4 regions of the Serratia sp. MMO-28 genome follow, and region 4 is predicted to be linked to each of the others. Evidence: predicted binding sites of a transcription regulator. Region 4 holds the regulator's gene; each other region holds the start of a gene.
The links. The regulator PurR, encoded in region 4, represses purine synthesis genes. The targets are predictions, from matches to a motif close to CANGCAAACGTTTGCNTG.
Positions count from the first base shown of each region.

Region 1: a site for PurR is predicted at 1,997-2,014, ahead of purL (phosphoribosylformylglycinamidine synthase). Genes of this name have one in related genera too.
Region 2: a site for PurR is predicted at 1,271-1,288, ahead of tusA (sulfurtransferase TusA). Genes of this name have one in related genera too.
Region 3: a site for PurR is predicted at 1,204-1,221, ahead of carA (glutamine-hydrolyzing carbamoyl-phosphate synthase small subunit). Genes of this name have one in related genera too.

Region 1 is NZ_JBBCVB010000023.1:83,372-86,520, reverse strand. It holds gene purL (phosphoribosylformylglycinamidine synthase) at 1-1,901, opposite strand, end outside; gene mltF (membrane-bound lytic murein transglycosylase MltF) at 2,178-3,149, shown strand, end outside.
Region 2 is NZ_JBBCVB010000013.1:81,973-85,121, forward strand. It holds gene WG891_RS13285 (DcrB family lipoprotein) at 1-342, opposite strand, end outside; gene WG891_RS13290 (7-cyano-7-deazaguanine/7-aminomethyl-7-deazaguanine transporter) at 478-1,143, opposite strand; gene tusA (sulfurtransferase TusA) at 1,375-1,626, shown strand; gene WG891_RS13300 (zinc/cadmium/mercury/lead-transporting ATPase) at 1,670-3,149, opposite strand, start outside.
Region 3 is NZ_JBBCVB010000001.1:235-3,383, forward strand. It holds gene dapB (4-hydroxy-tetrahydrodipicolinate reductase) at 154-975, shown strand; gene carA (glutamine-hydrolyzing carbamoyl-phosphate synthase small subunit) at 1,445-2,593, shown strand; gene carB (carbamoyl-phosphate synthase large subunit) at 2,610-3,149, shown strand, end outside.
Region 4 is NZ_JBBCVB010000044.1:25,911-29,059, forward strand. It holds gene sodB (superoxide dismutase [Fe]) at 1-508, shown strand, start outside; gene cydH (cytochrome bd-I oxidase subunit CydH) at 573-662, opposite strand; gene purR (HTH-type transcriptional repressor PurR) at 1,005-2,030, shown strand; gene punR (DNA-binding transcriptional activator PunR) at 2,027-2,971, opposite strand; gene punC (purine nucleoside transporter PunC) at 3,086-3,149, shown strand, end outside.

The sequences.
Region 1 (3,149 bases), on a different contig from region 4:
TCGGCCAGAGTGATTTCGGCACGCTGCAACGCTTCGCCTTGCGCCTGTTGGCTCTGGACGTCACGCGTCATTTTTGGCGTTTTACCCAACAACACCTCCAGCGGCATATCAATCGGCTGATTGTCAAAATGACGATCGTTCAGCGTCAGGTGCCGTTCTTCTGTGGCTTCACCAATCACCGCATAAGGCGCGCGCTCGCGGCGGCAGATAGCATCGAACTGCGCCATCTGTTCGGGGGCCACCGCCAGCACATAGCGTTCCTGCGATTCGTTACACCACACTTCGAGCGGGCTCATCCCCGGCTCATCATTGAGAATGTCACGCAGTTCAAAACGGCCACCGCGGCCACCGTCGCTGACCAGCTCCGGCATCGCATTCGACAGGCCACCGGCCCCGACATCGTGGATAAACAGAATCGGGTTGTGATCGCCCAACTGCCAACAGCGATCGATCACCTCCTGGCAGCGGCGCTCCATTTCAGGGTTGTCACGCTGTACCGACGCAAAATCCAGATCGGCATCAGACTGGCCAGAAGCCATAGAGGATGCCGCGCCGCCACCCAAACCGATATTCATCGCCGGGCCGCCCAACACCACCAGTTTGGCCCCCACGGTGATTTCGCCCTTCTGCACGTGATCGGCACGGATGTTACCCAGCCCCCCTGCCAACATGATCGGCTTGTGGTAACCCCGCAGTTCAACTCCGTTGTGGCTGTTAACGCGCTCTTCATAAGTACGGAAGTAACCCACCAGCGCCGGGCGGCCAAATTCGTTGTTGAACGCAGCGCCCCCCAGCGGGCCTTCGGTCATGATATCCAGCGCGGTGACGATGCGATCCGGTTTACCAAAATCCTGCTCCCACGGCTGTTCAAAACCTGGAATACGCAGGTTGGAGACCGAAAAGCCCACCAGACCGGCTTTTGGCTTCGCGCCACGGCCAGTAGCCCCTTCATCACGGATCTCGCCACCGGAACCGGTAGCGGCTCCCGGCCATGGAGAGATTGCCGTCGGGTGGTTGTGTGTTTCTACTTTCATCAGGATATGTGCGTCTTCCTGATGGTAGTCATAGAGGCCATTTTCCGCTGCGGCAAAGAAGCGGCCAACCTGCGAACCTTCCATCACGGCGGCGTTATCTTTATAGGCTGAAAGCACATAGTCCGGCGTCTGTTCGAAGGTATTCTTGATCATCTTGAACAGCGATTTGGGCTGCTGTTCGCCGTCGATGATCCAATCGGCGTTGAAAATCTTATGGCGGCAATGTTCGGAGTTGGCCTGCGCGAACATGTACAGCTCGATATCCGTCGGGTTGCGCCCCAAGCCGGTAAACGCATTCAGCAGGTAGTCGATCTCGTCCTGTGCCAGCGCCAGGCCAAGTTTGACGTTGGCCTGTTCCAGTGCGCTGCGGCCTTGGCCCAGCACGTCCACCGTCTGATAGGGAGCCGGTTGGTGATGAGAAAACAGTTTTTCAGCCTGCTGCAACTCGCTGAAGACAGTCTCCATCATGCGATCGTGCAACAACGCGGCCAGAGTCTGCCACTGGGCTTCATCGAGCGCAGGTGCAGTGACATAAAATGCCAAACCACGCTCAAGACGAATCACCTGGGCCAGACCACAGTTGTGCGCAATATCGGTGGCTTTGGAAGACCAGGGGGAAATGGTGCCAGGACGCGGCGTAACCAGCAGCAGGCGGCCTTCCGGGGCATGCTCAGCGAGAGAGGGGCCATACTTGAGCAGCCGCTGAAGCTTGGCATGTTCTTCAGCACTTAGCGGTGCGCTAACATCGGCAAAGTGGACGTATTCGGCGTAGATATCACTGACCGGGAGTTGAGCGTCCTGGCAGCGGGACAGCAGTTTGGTAATACGAAAAGCCGACAAAGCGGGCGAACCACGCAGTATTTCCATAATTAAAGTTCTCTCGTCTTCGAAGCAACTGATCTCAGCACTTCATTGGGCGCAACAGGGGAAAACGCGCGCCATTATAGAGAATCCGCACCGCCGACGAAACCGTTTGCGTAGCTATTATTGCGAAAAGCGCTTTCGCTATCGATTTACCATAACGTGTCAATAAAGTTGCACGCTGGCGTTTTGTTACGCAAAATGCCCCGACACTGGTGATTTAACCATGATAAATCCCGTGTTCCGGCTAACAGAAAGTGCGCATTTATTTGAGATAACTATTTGAAACTAATAAAAATAAATTACATTCTAATCGGTGTTGTCACCTTGCTTCTGGCACTGGCACTGTGGCCCAATATTACTTGGCGCGGTGGCCTAGGTGGCCAACTCGAAGCGATCAAAGCACGGGGAGAGTTGCGAGTCAGCACGCTGAACTCGCCGTTGACTTATTTCACCACCAAGCAGGGGCCGAGTGGCCTTGACTATGAGCTGGCCAAAAGCTTCGCCAACTATCTGGGGGTGAAACTGGTGGTCATCCCGCACCAGAACATCAACGATCTGTTTGACGATCTGGACGATGATAACGCCGATCTGCTGGCCGCAGGCCTGATCTACAACCCGGATCGCCTCAGCCGAGCCAGCACCGGCCCGGCCTACTATTCGGTTTCCCAACAGGTGGTTTACCGGCTCGGTAGCCCGCGGCCAAAAAACTTTGCCGAGATGAAAGGCAAGCTGGCGGTGGCCTCCGGCTCGGCACACGTCAGCACCTTGAAACAGCTCAAACAAAATAAATATCCCACCCTCAGTTGGGAAGCCTCGAGCGATCTCACCTCCAAGGAACTGCTGGAGCAGGTGGCCGACGGCAAACTGGATTACACCATCGGTGATTCTGTCACCATCGCTCTGCTGCAGCGTATTCATCCACAGTTAGCGGTAGCATTTGACGTCACCGACGAAGAACCGGTGACCTGGTACCTGAAACGCGGCAGCGATAACAGCCTGTATGCCGCCCTGCTGGACTTTTACAGCCAGAAGGTGGAAGACGGTACGCTAGCGCGGCTTGAAGAAAAATACCTGGGTCATGTGGGTAGCTTCGATTATGTTGATACCAAAACCTTCCTGTCAGCGATCGATTCAGTGCTGCCCAACTTCCGTTCATTGTTTGAAAAACATGCCAATGAGATCGACTGGAAACTGCTGGCAGCCATTGCTTATCAGGAATCCCACTGGAATCCGCAGGCAACCTCCCCTACC
Region 2 (3,149 bases), on a different contig from region 4:
CAGGTTGGCATCGCGTGAGCGTTGCTGCTGCTCCATGTTCTGGGCCAGGGTTTCCAGGCTGTCTGCTGGTTTATCGCCGAGGATGATGATCAACGCGCGCTGGCCGGTGCTGTCGGCAAAGACGTGGCGGTTATTGGACTGTTGGCTCAGTTTGCTGCTCTGATCCGCCATGCCGTTTGGCAGGGTAAAGGTCAGTTTGCCATTCAGCAAGCTCACTTGCGCGGCAGCTGCGCTGGCAGCGGCATCGCCCGCTGACGCTTTACTGTCTTTGGTGTCGCCATCACAGGCCGCGAGGCCTAGCACTAACAGGCTGATACCCATCAATTTTGCTACTTTACGCATGGGGCTTCCTTATTCCTTCACAGGTAGGGGGTTGTAGCGTATGGCACCGTATTCCAGGCTGAAATGCAAGGCGGATGTTGTCACAAGGCTTGTTTGCGCAGTCGTGGGGCGGCTGAGCCACCCCTTATCAGCGGATTAACTCGGCTGTAACTGGCCGTCTTGTTGGCGTGATGCCAGGCGTTTGAGCAGCATGTTCAACAGCACGCCGTACATCGGCAGGAAGAACAGCATGCAGATCAGCACTTTGAAGCTGTAATCCACCAGCGCAATTTCCACCCAGTTGGCGGCCATAAAAGGGTCGCTGCTGCGGTAGAAAGCGATGAAGAAGAACGCCAGCGTATCGCTGATGTTGCCAAGGAACATAGCTGCCGCCGGGGCGAGCCACCAGGTGCGGCGCTGACGCAGGCGGTTGAAGACGTACACATCCAGGATCTGGCCCAGCACGTAGGCCATAAAGCTGGCGACGGCGATCCTGGCTACAAACAGGTTAAAGCTGGCCAGCGCGCCCAGGCCCTGCCATTCCCCCTGGAACGTGACGGTAGAGATCACATAGGAAATAAACAGCGCGGGGATCATCACGGCGAGGATGATTCTGCGCGCCAGCGGGGCACCGAAGATCCGGACCGTCAGATCGGTCGCCAGGAAGATGAATGGGAAAGTGAACGCCCCCCAGGTGGTGTGGAAACCGAAAATGCTGATCGGCAACTGCACCAGATAGTTACTGGAGGTAATGATGGCAATATGGAATAGCGATAGCCAAACCAACGCGGTAACGCGCTGTTGAGCGGTAAACGAATACATGATGTGACCTTTTTAAGTTGGGGTGAGGGAACCCATATTTAACCGGTGAAGATAGAGCACATTTCTACCTGCGCGGCGCATAATACGCGTTTGCGCAATCAATGCAACTTAAGTTGTGGTTAAATTTCACGCAAACGATAACCTGTGTTGCACAGAAAAACCACTGGCGTAAACTATATGCCAGTGAGATCCGGCGAGCCTTCGCCGATCGTTTTTGATCGAGAACAATGCATGACTGATATCTTTACCCAGGCAGACCAGACGCTCGACGCGTTAGGGTTGCGCTGTCCGGAACCGGTAATGATGGTGCGTAAAACCGTGCGCCATATGGACAACGGTAAAACGTTGCTGATTATTGCCGACGATCCGGCCACCACCCGCGATATTCCGGGTTTTTGCCGCTTTATGGAACACACCTTGGTGGCACAGGAAACCGACCGGGCTCCTTACCGCTATCTGTTGCGCAAAGGGCTGGTAGAGTAACGTCAGGCCCACTTTGGTGAGCCTGACATGCTGTAAGTAACGCTTACGGGCGTTTTTTCAGCAAGCGCAGCGCGTTGGCGGTCACCAGCGCAGTGGCACCGGAATCTGCCAGCACCGCCAGCCACAAACCGGTCATCCCCAGCAGGGTGGTAACCAGGAAAATCCCTTTCAGCCCGAGCGCGATGGCGATGTTCTGGCGGATGTTCGCGTGCGTGGCGCGTGCAATGCGAATCATCTCGGCTACCCCAACCAGGCGGTTGTGCGTCAGTGCGGCGTCGGCCGTTTCCAGCGCCACATCGGTGCCGCTGCCCATGGCAATACCGATACTGGCGGCTTTCATCGCCGGCGCATCGTTGATGCCGTCGCCAATCATGGCCGTCTGCTGCTGCTGATTCAGCGCGGTGATGGCCTGCACCTTGTCTTCCGGCATCAGCCCGGCGCGGTAATCAATCCCCAGTTCGTTGGCGATGGCTGCCGCCGCGCGCGGGTTATCCCCGGTAAGCATCACGCCGCGAATACCCAACTCTGCCAGCTCGGCAATCGCCTGTTTGGCGTCGTTGCGCAAAGTATCACGCAGTGCCAGCAGGCCGACGGGAACTCCCTCTTCCAGCACCACCACGGCGGTTTTCCCTGCCGTTTCCAGCGTTTCCACCTGGTTACGCCATGTAGGGCTGAGCTGGTTTTCCGCCAGCTTGCCCGGCGCGCTGATCAAAATAGTTTTACCGTTAATCACGCCCTCTACGCCAATCCCCGCCAGCGCCCGGCGGTTTTCTGCCAGCGGCAGTGCCGCGCCGTTTTCCCCCGCGCGGTTGATAATGGCCTGCGCCAGTGGGTGATGCGAGCCAGCTTCCACCGCCGCTGCCAGAGCCAGCAATTGCTGTTCGCTGATGCCATCGGCTGGCAGCACGTCGGTGACGGTGGGTTTGCCCTCGGTCAGCGTGCCTGTTTTATCGAATGCAATGGTTTGCACCCGGCCCAACTGTTCCAGCGCCGCGCCGCCTTTAATCAGCGCACCACGGCGGGTAGCTGCGGCCAGGCCGGAAGTGATCGCTGCCGGGGTCGAGATCACCAGCGCGCAAGGGCAACCGATCAGCAGCAGGGTCAGGCCACGGTAGATCCACATCTGCCAAGGTTCGGCGAACATCAGCGGGGGGACCAGGATCACGGCAACCGCCAGCAGCATGATCGCCGGGGTGTAGTAACGGCTAAAGCGATCGAGGAAGCGCTCGATCGGCGCACGGCGCTCTTCCGCTTCTTCAATCAGTTGCAGAATACGGTCGATGGCATTTTTGCCCGGTTCAGAGGTCACTTTCATTTGTGCCGCCTGATCGACCGACAGGCTGCCTGCAGCCACTTTTTCACCCTGCTGGCGTTCAACCGGCACGGATTCACCGGTTAACGCGCTTTCGTCAAAGCTGGCGAACGGGCTGATTAATTCAGCGTCGGCGGGGAGACGGCCGCCTGGCGCGATTTCGATGATATCGCCGGGGCGCAGGCTGGCAACCGGCACCCTTTTACGCGAG
Region 3 (3,149 bases), on a different contig from region 4:
ATTGTTAATCAATTGATAGCGTTACTGATAAAAGCATCGGGATAACATAATATTCTAATTCTGCATGAAATCCTCTGGCAGTGATCGGGCAGGGCAGTTACTCTGAACCTTATGCTCGTCATAGGGGCACCAAAATCAAGAAGAGAGAAATGTATGACTGATTCACAGATCCGCATCGCAATTGCGGGGTCCGGTGGCCGCATGGGGCGTCAATTGATTCAGGCGGTACAGCAGGCGCAGGGCGTAGTGCTGGGGGCCGCATTGGAGCGCCCAGGTTCAAGCCTGGTGGGAACCGATGCCGGTGAACTGGCTGGAGTCGGGGCGCTGGGGGTCATCGTCAGCGACAGCCTGGATAGCGTGGCCGATGATTTCGATATTCTGATCGATTTCACCCGCCCAGAAGGCACCTTGGCACACCTGGCGTTTTGTGTGGCACATAAAAAAGGCATGGTGATTGGCACCACCGGTTTTGATGATGCGGGGAAGGCGGCAATTGGTGATGCTGCCCAACAGATTGGCATCGTGTTTGCTGCCAACTTCAGCGTTGGCGTTAACGTGATGCTCAAATTGTTGGAAAAAGCCGCTAAAGTGATGGGCGACTATACCGATATTGAGATTGTCGAAGCGCACCATCGCCACAAAGTGGATGCCCCTTCCGGCACGGCTTTGGCGATGGGAGAAGTAATTGCCGCTGCGCTGGGGCGTGATTTGAAAGAGTGCGCGGTTTATCAACGCGTTGGCTATACCGGCGAGCGCGATCCGCAGAGCATCGGTTTTGCCACTATACGTGCCGGGGATATTGTGGGTGAGCATACCGCCATGTTTGCCGATATTGGCGAACGGGTAGAAATTACCCATAAAGCCTCAAGCCGCATGACTTTTGCTAATGGTGCCGTGCGCGCAGCATCCTGGATCCGAAAGCAGCCAAAAGGGCTGTTTGATATGCGCGATGTTCTCGGTTTAGAGCAGTTATAATGTTTTGCATACCATCGTGATGTGGTTATGTTGATCATAGTGCTATGATAATAGGGCAATAATTTTATTGTCCTTTTTTTTAACCATTAAAATAGGGCTTATCTTCATTTTTAATGTAATGATGGCTATTTATAGTGGTTTTACTTTGATTTTTTCCCTTTTTATATCCTCGATTGTTGATTGACATCGAATTTTCGCCACTGTCATGGTTTTTTTGTGTCATTGTGTCTAGCAACCGTTTACTCGCCCGAGTTTCCGTATGTTTTTATCGGTGTGAAGCCCGTAAAGCGGTGAGAACAGCAAAAATACGATAAAAAAAGGCACTATGAGTAGACAAGTTGGGCACTCATCATTAAAATGCGCCCAATTTGCCAAAAATTAGCCTTGAGGGCGGTTTTTGCATTGATTTAGGCGGTGAAATCTGAATTAATATGCAAATATTGTGATTGATTATTCCTCGGAGGGTGTTTTGATTAAGTCAGCGCTATTGGTTCTGGAAGACGGAACCCAATTCCACGGTCGGGCCATCGGGGCAGAGGGAACGGCAGTGGGGGAAGTGGTCTTCAATACATCGATGACCGGCTATCAAGAAATCCTCACTGATCCTTCCTACTCCCGCCAGATCGTTACTCTTACTTATCCCCATATCGGCAATGTCGGCACCAATGCTTCCGACGAAGAATCCTCCGCTGTTCATGCTCAAGGCCTCGTCATTCGTGACCTCCCACTGATTGCCAGCAACTATCGCAACGAAGAAGGCCTGGCTGAATACCTCAAGCGTAACAACATTGTGGCGATCGCCGATATTGATACCCGCAAGCTGACCCGCCTGCTGCGCGAAAAGGGCGCACAAAACGGTTGCATTATTGTCGGTGATGTCACCAATGCTGAACTGGCGCTGCAGAAAGCCAAGGCCTTTCCTGGCCTGAAGGGCATGGATCTGGCGAAAGAGGTCACCACCAAAGAAGCCTACGCCTGGCAGCAGGGCAGTTGGACTTTGGAAGGCGATCTGCCAGAGGCTAAAGCGGCGAGCGAATTGCCATTCCACGTGGTGGCTTACGACTTCGGTGCCAAACGCAACATTTTGCGCATGCTGGTGGATCGCGGCTGCCGCCTGACGGTGGTGCCTGCGCAAACCTCTGCGGAAGAGGTGTTGAAAATGAATCCCGACGGCATCTTCCTGTCCAACGGCCCCGGTGACCCGGAGCCGTGTGACTACGCGATTGCCGCCATCAAGCAGTTCCTGGAAACCGACATTCCGCTCTTCGGTATCTGCCTGGGCCACCAACTGTTGGCGCTCGCCAGCGGTGCCAAAACCATGAAGATGAAGCTCGGCCACCACGGCGGTAACCATCCGGTTAAAGATCTGGATAACAACGCCGTGATGATCACCGCGCAGAACCATGGCTTTGCGGTGGATGAACATAACCTGCCGGCCACGCTGCGCGTCACGCACAAATCCCTGTTCGACCACACGGTGCAAGGGATCCACCGCACCGACAAAGCGGCGTTCAGCTTCCAGGGGCACCCTGAAGCCAGCCCTGGCCCGCACGACGCAGCGCCGCTGTTCGATCACTTTATCGAACTGATTGAGACTTACCGTTCCAACGCCAAATAATCAGGAGCCATAAAAAATGCCAAAACGTACAGATATAAAAAGCATCCTGATCCTCGGCGCTGGCCCGATCGTAATCGGCCAGGCGTGTGAGTTCGACTACTCCGGTGCCCAGGCCTGTAAGGCGCTGCGCGAAGAGGGGTACCGCGTTATTCTGGTCAACTCCAACCCGGCAACCATCATGACCGACCCGGAAATGGCCGATGCGACCTATATCGAGCCGATTCACTGGGAAGTGGTGCGTAAAATCATTGAAAAAGAGCGCCCGGATGCGGTGCTGCCGACCATGGGCGGCCAGACGGCGCTGAACTGTGCGCTGGAACTGGAGCGCCAGGGCGTACTGGCCGAGTTCGGTGTGACCATGATTGGTGCCACGGCCGATGCCATCGATAAAGCGGAAGATCGCCGCCGTTTTGACATCGCCATGAAGAAGATCGGCCTGGATACCGCGCGTTCCGGCATTGCCCATAATATGGAAGAAGCGCTGGCGGTGGCCGCTGACGTCGGTTTCCCATGCATTATCCGCCCATCGTTCACCATGGGCGGCACCGGCGGCGGT
Region 4 (3,149 bases):
GGAATACCACTATGGCAAACACCATAACACCTACGTGGTTAACCTGAACAACCTGGTGAAAGGCAGCGAGTTCGAAGGCAAAACCCTGGAAGAGATCATCAAGACCTCTACCGGCGGTGTGTTCAACAACGCAGCGCAGGTGTGGAACCACACCTTCTATTGGCATTGCCTGTCACCACAGGGTGGCAATGAACCAACGGGTGCCGTTGCTGATGCGATCGCCAAATCCTTCGGTTCTTTTGCCGCGTTTAAAGAGCAATTCACCGATGCCGCCGTGAAAAACTTCGGCGCAGGTTGGACCTGGCTGGTGAAAAAAGCGGATGGAACGCTGGCGATCGTCAACACCTCAAATGCGGCTACCCCGCTGACCGGTGAAGACAAACCGCTGCTGACCGTTGACGTGTGGGAACATGCCTACTACATCGACTACCGCAATGCGCGTCCAAAATACCTGGAAAACTTCTGGGCATTGGTCAACTGGGCATTCGTGGCAAAGAATCTGGCGTAACGGCCGGGATGTGATGTGATAACAAGGCGCAGCATGCTGCGCCTTTATTATTTTTGCTATGAAGTTAGTTCAATGCTGCGATAAAACCAAAAACAATAATCATTGCCAATGCACAAACGGTGGTGATCAACGACATCTTCAAATCGGTATCCATAACGACTCCCTATCAGATTGGCTGTGCTAAGCATAAAATCCACACGATTAATGCGTCAAATCATTTTCACACAGTTCGTGACTAAAATCTTGTTATCATTTCCCAAGTTATAATGCTGAATAGATCTTCCACTTTGCGCCAATATGGGACAAAATCCGCAGTTCACAACTGCGTACCGGCAAAATGCCCCTCCTGTTCAAACGGCTTACGATCTCAGCCCTAAAAACTCAGCTTCCGCTTCCCTGGAGAGGTTATATCCAGTGAGACGATAGGTATACGCAGGCAAACGATTAACATCATACTTACATGCTGTAACATGTGGGTTCAGGAGTCATTCTTTACATGGCAACGATTAAAGATGTCGCCAAGCGCGCTGGCGTTTCCACCACCACCGTTTCGCACGTCATCAATAAAACGCGTTTCGTCGCCGAAGAAACCAAAGAAGCCGTGAGGGCGGCGATCAAGGAACTGCACTATTCACCCAGTGCCGTTGCGCGCAGCCTTAAGGTTAATCACACCAAGTCGATCGGTTTGCTTGCCACCTCAAGCGAAGCCCCCTATTTTGCTGAGGTGATCGAGGCGGTGGAAAACAGTTGCTATAGCAAAGGCTATACCCTGATCCTCTGTAACTCGCACAATAACCTCGATAAACAGCGCGCTTATCTGGCGATGCTGGCGCAAAAACGCGTCGATGGCTTGCTGATCATGTGCTCCGAATACCCGGACCAGTTACTGGGCATGTTGGAGGATTATCGCCATATCCCGATGGTGGTGATGGACTGGGGCGCCGCACGCGGGGATTTCACCGACACCATTATTGATAACGCCTTTGAAGGCGGCTATCTGGCTGGCCGCTATCTGCTGGAACGCGGCCACCGCGATATCGGTGCGATTCCAGGCCAATTGTCGCGCAACACCGGCGGCGGCCGCCATCAGGGCTTCCTCAAAGCCCTGAAGGAAGCCAATGTAGACGTGCGTGAAGAGTGGATCGTCCAAGGGGATTTTGAGCCCGATTCAGGCTATAAGGCCATGCACCAGATCCTGTCACAAAAGCACCGACCTACGGCGGTATTCTGCGGCGGCGATATTATGGCGATGGGCGCTATCTGTGCCGCCGACGAGCTGGGGCTGCGCGTCCCGCAGGATATTTCGGTGATCGGTTATGACAACGTGCGTAATGCGCGCTATTTCACCCCGGCCCTGACCACCATCCATCAGCCGAAAGAGCACCTGGGGGAGATGGCTTTCACCATGTTGCTGGATCGCATTATCAGCAAGCGTGAAGAATCCCAGGTGATTGAAGTGCATCCCAAACTGATCGAGCGCCGCTCCGTGGCCGACGGCCCGTTCATCGACTACCGCCGTTAAGCGCCTGTGCCGGGCACCTCGACGCTGCCCGGCACTTCTTCGCTCAGCCACTCCTGGTTGAGCGTTTCACTGTCCCCGAGATACTCCAGCAGCCAGGCCATCGCCGGTGACTGCGCATTCTGCTGCCAGGTCAGGCAACAGGCGCTGGCGGGGAACGGTTCATACAGTTGCAAGGCTACCAGTTCGCCGCTTTGCACTAACGGCAGCACGCGATGCGCGGGCACCATGCCAACACACAGCCCACTGCGTAAGCAGTCGACAGCAGAAACCCAATCGGGCACGGTCAGCCGCCGCTGATTATCCAAAGACCAGGTCACGCGTTTCGGTAAGTTGCGCGAAGTATCCTCAAGCAACAAAGAGGGATAGGGCCGCAATTGCTCGTTACGCAGCAGGCCGGTCAGGGAGGCCAAGGGATGTGTGGCACTCACCACGCACAGCCAGTTCATAAAACCCATGTCGCGAAAGGCAAATCCCCCGCCCACCGGCACGGCACGCGTGGCACCGATCGCCATCTCAGCTCGGCCATCCACCAGCGCATCCCACACGCCGTTAAACACTTCCGGCTGCACCATCAGTTCCACATCGGGAAAGTGACGATAAAAATCCAGCACCAGTTGGCGGCTGCGCTGCGGCTTGACAATAATATCCACCGCGATTCTTAACTGCCCGCGCCAGCCATTGGCTACCTGCTGGCATTGACGGCGAGTATCAAGCATTTTTTTGATAACAGTGCGCGCCTCTTTGACAAACAGCACACCGGCAGGCGTCAGTTCCACATCACGGTGGCGGCGTTCAAACAGCGATACGGCCAACCATTGTTCCAGTTGCCGTACGGTGTAACTCACGGCTGACGGCACACGATGCAGTTCCTGTGCCGCCGCGCTGAAACTGCCGGTGCGCGCTACCGCGTCAACCACATCGAGAGAATATTCAGACCACATCTTCTTTTGCCTTCAATTTTTTTAACAGCACCTAGCAAATATTACCGTTTCACAAGCAGAGATCCAGCCGGATACACTTGCCGCCGCTAAAAAACCTGCAATAAGAAAATGTTAATGAGAAATACCATGCAAAATTTTGGATTTATGTTTTATCTCGCGGGCCTGAGTATGCTGGGCT